Regions from separate parts of the Micromonospora sp. NPDC049101 genome, predicted to be linked through region 1. Evidence: riboswitches for the same ligand, from Rfam matches in the RefSeq annotation. Region 1 holds a riboswitch; the other holds the start of a gene.
The links. Region 1 has a riboswitch for cobalamin ahead of AB0B57_RS35915 (acyl-CoA thioesterase). Riboswitches for the same ligand answer to the same signal wherever they lie in the genome.
Positions count from the first base shown of each region.

Region 2: another riboswitch for cobalamin. It lies ahead of bluB (5,6-dimethylbenzimidazole synthase); the one in region 1 lies ahead of AB0B57_RS35915 (acyl-CoA thioesterase).

Region 1 is NZ_JBEZED010000046.1:25,185-28,389, forward strand. It holds gene AB0B57_RS35910 (copper resistance protein CopC) at 1-1,291, opposite strand, end outside; cobalamin riboswitch at 1,422-1,636, shown strand; gene AB0B57_RS35915 (acyl-CoA thioesterase) at 1,764-2,276, shown strand; gene AB0B57_RS35920 (zinc-dependent alcohol dehydrogenase family protein) at 2,385-3,205, shown strand, end outside.
Region 2 is NZ_JBEZED010000003.1:22,941-26,145, forward strand. It holds gene AB0B57_RS04265 (aminoglycoside phosphotransferase family protein) at 1-513, opposite strand, end outside; gene bluB (5,6-dimethylbenzimidazole synthase) at 1,280-1,909, opposite strand; cobalamin riboswitch at 1,939-2,139, opposite strand; gene AB0B57_RS04275 (SdrD B-like domain-containing protein) at 2,271-3,205, shown strand, end outside.

The DNA of each region.
Region 1 (3,205 bases):
CCAGCAGGGCGAGCACCAGCCCGCCGACGAGCAGCGCCAGGTGGGTGTTGCTCAGCCGGGACCCGGGCGTCGCGGCGGCGAGGTCGGTGTCGGGCCGAGGTCCGGAATCGACCGCCGGCTCGTCGTCCGTGCTGGCGAGGGGCTTCTCCACCTGATCGGTCGGCGTCGGCTCGACGGTGACGCCCGTGCGGGCCGTGACGACCGTGTCACCCTTGCGCGCCGCCGGCACGGTGGCGGGCAGCCGCCTGTCGCTCGCGGTACGCGCGACGACGCCGGCCGCCGCGCCGACCGCGCCGACCTCGCCGGCCGTGCCCCCGCTGGTCCTGCCGCCGCCGGCCTGGGCCCCGCCGGTCTTGCCAGCGCCGGTCTTGCCAGCGCCGGTCTTGCCAGCGCCGGTCTTGCCTCCGCAGGTCCGGTCCCCGGCGGCCTTACCCCCGACGGTCTTGCCGCCGGTGGTCTTGCCAGCGCCGGCCCGGTTCGGAGCACGGGTGCCACCGCCGCGTCGACCGGAGGTCGCCGCCGAGGTACGGCCCCGGCCGGTGGGTGTGCCGGCGGAAGCCGATCGGCGACGCCAGACGACGAACCCGGCCACCGCCCCGACTGCCGCGACCAACGCCAACCCGGTCCAGGCCAGTGCGCCGGGACCGCTCTTGTCGGTCGACCCGGTCTCCGGAGCCGCCGCAGCCGGCGGGGTCGACGGATCGTCCGCCGTGGTCGGCACCGCAGACGCCTGCCCGGACGTGTTGTGCTGCTCGGCCGCGGCCACCAGCGCCGGGTCCGGCTGGGTCGACGGCGGGCTCCACCCCTTCGGCGCTGCCGTCACCCGCCCCTCGTAACGGAAGGTCAGGGTGCCCCGCACGGCGTCGCCGTCCGAGGCGACCGACAGGTAGCTCACCGAATACTGGCCCTTGGCGGGCAGGTGGGCGACGGCCACCACCGCGGGGAACCCCGTCGTGTACTCCCGAGGCTCGAACTTCCCGTTGACCAGGAAGTACTCCCGTACCGGCTTCTCCAGCGGCTGCGGCTCCCCCGGCGACCAGCCGTTGTCGACACGGGTGCCGCCCGGGGCGGTGATCGTGAAGAACGCGTTGGCGGCGGCCTTCTCGGTGAAGAGGAGCCGCACCGACGTCAACGGCTCGCGCACGGTGGCGCCGCTCGCCGGTGTGGACGTGGCGAGGGTCCCGTGCGCCGCGGCGGGTTGGGTGGACGCGAGGAGGGCGACCGCCGAGGCGAGGAGGAACGCGAGGAGGCCCGAGACCACCCGCCCGCAAGTCTGGGGGAGACGACGCATCTGGATATCCTCACCCGCGCGAGACTTTTTTCAAGAGGTGACGATCTTCTTCCTCGAACGACAAAAGTCGACGATGCGGTCATCCGCCGCCGCGGCCGGACGCCCCGGGTGGACAGATCCCCAGGCCAGCTATGCTCCCCGCGGCGCTGGTTCGCCCCGTCGTGACCGGCTGGGCGTCGTAAGAGGGAACCCGGTGGAAATCCGGGGCTGCCCCGCAGCGGTGAGTGGGAACGACCGCCGTCATCAGCACTGGGCCAGTGGCCCGGGAAGCGACGGCCAGTAGGGGACCGGCACGACCGGTCGGGCCCGCGAGTCCGAAGACCTGCCGGCGCCGCGTACACAACCGTGTGCGCTGCCGTCGGCCTCGCGGGTGGGCTGAGCGGGTGACCGGCCGTGCGTGTGGCGCGCGGCCAGATCCTCGTCAGCGTGTCCGCGAACCGGCGGTGTGGGTTCCGAGGGACGGACTACCGCTGTGCACGACACCGCCACCATCGCCGGCCGAGCGCCGTCGGCGTCGCACCTGACCCTGTCGCAGATCATGGACCAGCACCACACCAACCTGATGGGTACGGTGCACGGCGGCCGGATCCTCAACCTCATCGACTCCGTCGCCGGTGTGGTCGCCGCCCGGCACTCCGACGGGCCGGCGGTGACCGCCGCCATCGACGAGACGGCGTTCCTACGCGCGGTGCGGGTCGGCGACGTCGTACACGTCGACGCCCGGATCACCTGGGCCGGCCGCAGCTCGATGGAGGTGGCCGTCAAGGTCACCGCCGACCGGTGGGACCGGGCGGTGCCACCCACCGACGTGGCCACCGCCCACCTGGTCATGGTCGCCATCGACGACGACGGCCAGCCTCGTACCGTGCCGCCGCTGCTACCGGAGACCGACGGGGACCGGCGACGCTACCGGGAGGCGGAGATCCGCCGGAAGCACCGGCTGGCGCTGCGACGCGCGTTGCTCGACGGTGCCGAAGAGGACTGACCCGCGCCCGGCCCGCCCGTGGCGGCGCTGGCGTGGTCCGAGGAACCCGCCCCGCCGCCGGTCCGGTCGGATAACGTCCACGTGAAGACTCGATCACGGAGAGTGTGGATGGTTATGCGCGCTGCGGTGCTGCGGGAGTTCGACGTTCCACTGACGATCGAGGAGATCGATCAACCCACCCCCGGGCGCGGGCAGGTGCTGGTGCGGATCGTCGCCAGCGGCGTCAACCCGCTCGACACGAAGATCCAGGCAGGAAAGGCCGCGCACGCGCGTGTCCAGCCTCCTGCGGTGCTCGGCCTGGACCTCGCCGGCGTCGTCGCGGCAATCGGCACGGAGGTGACCGGCTTCGCGCCCGGAGACGAGGTGTACGGGCTGTGCGGGGGCGTGGGCGACCTGCAGGGTTCGCTGGCCGAGTACGCGGCCGTGGACGTGCGGCTGCTGGCCCGCAAGCCGGACACCCTCTCGATGCGGGAGGCCGCCGCGTTGCCCCTGGCCGCGATCACCTCCTGGGAGGGGCTCGTCGACCGGGCCGGGGTCCGCGCCGGGCAGAAGGTGCTGGTGCACGGCGGTGCCGGCGGTGTCGGCTACGTGGGCGTGCAGCTCGCCCAGGCGCGCGGCGCCGAGGCGTACGCCACGGGCGGGCCGGCGAGCATGCGGGTCATCGAGAGCCTGGGCGCCGTGCCGATCGACTACACCACAAGCAACGTCGAGGAGTACGTGCAGAGATACACCGACGGCGAGGGGTTCGACATCATCGTCGACAACGTCGGTGGCCCGACGCTCGACGCGTCGTTCGCGGCGGTGCGCACCTATCACGGGCATGTCGTCAGCGCGCTGGGCTGGGGCTCACACTCGCTCGCCCCGCTGTCGTTCCGAGGCGCGACCTACTCCGGGGTGTTCACCCTGCTGCCGATGCTGACCGGGCGGGG
Region 2 (3,205 bases), on a different contig from region 1:
GCCCCGCTCGGTCCAGCCGTACATCAGCTCAAGCCAGTCGGCGGCCTTCCGGGGCGCGCTCTCCGGATCGCCGGCCGAGTGCAGCTCGTTGAGGAACAACGCGTAGTCGGTGGGGGACGGTGCCTCCGGAAGCTGTTCCACCGGAATGCCCGGTTTGATGGCCTCCAACAGCACCGCTCCCTTGGCAGCGGCGAGGACTGCCGGAACCCGTCCGCTCGGGGCGAACTGCCGCAGCATCGCCACCTCCTCGGCGAGGGCGTACGAGTCCGGCGCGAGCTTCAACACCGCGTCGCCCAAGGGGCCGGTGCAGGCCAGCACCACCGAGGAGACGCCCGAGGAGAAGTCGGCGCCGATTTCGGAACCGAGCTCGGCGCCGATTTCGAGGTCCCACTCGCGGGCCAGGGTCGCCAACTGCTCCGGCAGCGAACTCAACCAGCGATGGTTCACCTTTCCCGAGCGCGCGTAGTCGGCGATCGACTGGAACCGCGCAGTTATCTCTTCCAGATCCAGCAAGGGTGGTCACCTTCCGTGAGTCGCTTTCCGTTGTCGCGCCATTCAGGTGCACCTCGGTACCGTCAGTCCGACGGAGAATGCCGAGGATTGTGGACATGCGAAACTCTCGCCCCAGGGCTCACGAGAGTGAGTCAGCGCAGGGTGTACCGTCCGTGCCGGCAATTAGACCGCAAGCCGGCATGGCGGCGCGATAAAGACACGAAGAGTTGTTGCTGGACCGGTTCCTCCTGCGACCGTCTCTTGATTAAGTGAGGTGGAGACGGGTGGGAGCGGCTTCGTCACAAATGGTTACCAATTCGGCGATCTCCCGAACTCCCCCCGCATTGCAACAGCCTCTCATGATGATCTATAGATGTCTAGCCTCGTTGTATTGATCTGATTACCCGCTGCTATGTACTTCGTCGTCATTGCGGCATTTTCGCGGCGATCGTGCTGATCGCAGTGGGTAAGGGGTGCCGTAGGGATCGATGGCGGCGAAGGTCCGGATAAGACGGCAGTCGACCCTGATTTCATCTCCGTCAGTGCAAAGTGAGGCATTCGGATCCGCCGGCACTGCGGCGGCCGGTTCTTCCGTCAGACCCACAGTTGAAGCGCGCCGCCGTCGCCGTGCTGGCCCTGGCCGTAGCAGTGCTGGCATTTCCTGACCCGCCGCCCCGCGGACGGGCTCACCGACCAGGCCGTCGACCGTTGCTCGCTCCGGAGGCTTCCTGGGCACGAACGGCTGTTCGGCCAGCGGGGGCCCTGGATCGGCGTCGGCAGAACTCGGTCACTCCATCGTCCAACGATTGTGGTGGATCACCGACGACACCGGGGTTCGCTGGCGCCAGCCGTGCCGCTCCAGGTCCGGCGTCTGCTCCAGATGGGTGACCGGGCCGAGGCAGAGCCACGCCACCGGGCGCACGGTGGCCGGGATGCCGAGCAGGTCGCGCAGGAACGGCTCCCGGTAGAACGAGACCCAACCAACCCCGAGTTGCTCTGCGGTCGCGGCCAGCCACAGGTTCTGGATTGCCAGACAGACCGAGTAGAGGCCGGCGTCGGCGATCGCGTGACGGCCGAGCACCGCCGGTCCACCCCGCTGCGGGTCGTATGTGACCACGACCGACAACGTCGCCTCGCGTACGCCATCGATCTTGATCCGGGTGAAGCGTTCCTTCGCCGCACCGTCGAGAGTGGCCGCGAAGGTGTCCCGTTCCCGCTGTACGTGCTGGTGGAACTCCTGCCGCAGCTCGGGATCGCGGACCAGGATGAAGTCCCAGGGCTGGGAGAGGCCGACGCTCGGTGCGGCGTGCGCCGCCGTGAGGATCCGGTTCAACGTCTCGTCCGGGATCGGCGCCCCGGTGAACTGGGCACGTACGTCCCGGCGGCGGTGGATGGTCTCGTAGAGTCCGGTGTTCATGGCAGGCTCCCGCTGCGCTCGTGCCCCTGACGGGGTCGATGACGCGAGGCCGGTCTTCGGACTCCCGGATCTACGCTGGTCACCCGCCTTCCCAACCCCGCAGGGTCAGTGGCTGCGTCTGGTACGCGTGGGTGGCAGCTCCCCGGTCACCGCGGCGGGCCCGTGCCGGACTCACACCGGCTTCCCGATTCTCCCCACTGGCGCGGGGCACCTCGCAACGTTTGTGCCACCGTGCACCATAGCGGCCCCGACGAGCCCGGGGCCTGTCTCGCCAAAGGTGTTCCGGCGGTCCTGGGACAGCGGAGCGACTCGCCCAGCCGTTAGCATCGCGCTGATTCCCGCCCCCATTACGGAGACCTCCATGCGCAAACTTGCCGCCGCCGCCCTCGTGGGCGTGCTCGTGGCCGTTCTTCCGGCAGCGGCCGCCCTGGCCGCCGAGCCCAAGCCGGATATCGCGGTGACCTCCGCCGCCGACAAGGCCAACTACGCCGAGGGCGAGACCTTCACCATCACGGTCACGGTGAAGAACAAGAGCTCTGTCGACGCCAGGCACGTGCACTACACCGGCGGCGACAGCGAGGGCGTCGACGGTGTCGCCTACGGTGAGCTGTCGACCGGCTTCGACCTCGCCGCCGGCGCCACCAAGACCGTTCAGATCACCGGCAAGACCAACCACGTGGCGTGGCAGTCCGGCTACGGGTTCGTTGCCTTCTCGCTTGCCGCCGACAACGGCGAGGCCAACGACGCCGACAACATCACCAGCGTGCGGCTGCTGGTGGCGGGCGTCTTCGACGATCTCGGCGGCTACGTCTTCCAGGGTGAGTCCTATGACGCCGAGTGGACGCCCCGGACGCCTGGCGTCCCGGGTGTCAAGGTCGTCGCCACCAGTGCCGACGGCAAGACGACGTACGCCGAGGCCAGCACGGACGCCAAGGGCCTGTTCCGTTTCGCCCGCCTCCCCGCCGGCGACGTCCTGCTGACCTTCACCGCCCCGGCGGGCTGGAAGATCCTGGCCGGCGAGAACGGCGCGGACGACCACACTCTGGCGCAGGTCAGGGCCGACGACAGCGACGAGCCGCGCGTCTTCGTGGCGGCGAAGAAGGTCGCCGTGAGCTCGCCGAGCGCGACGCCGACGCCGACTTCGACGCCGACGCCGACGCCGACGCCCACTTCGACGGCGACGCCGACCTCGACGATGACGCCGACCTCGACGCCGACTTCGACGACGACGCCGACTTCGATGACGCCGTCACCGTCGGCGTCGTCGAGCACCGGCCCGGGCCTGCCGGTCACCGG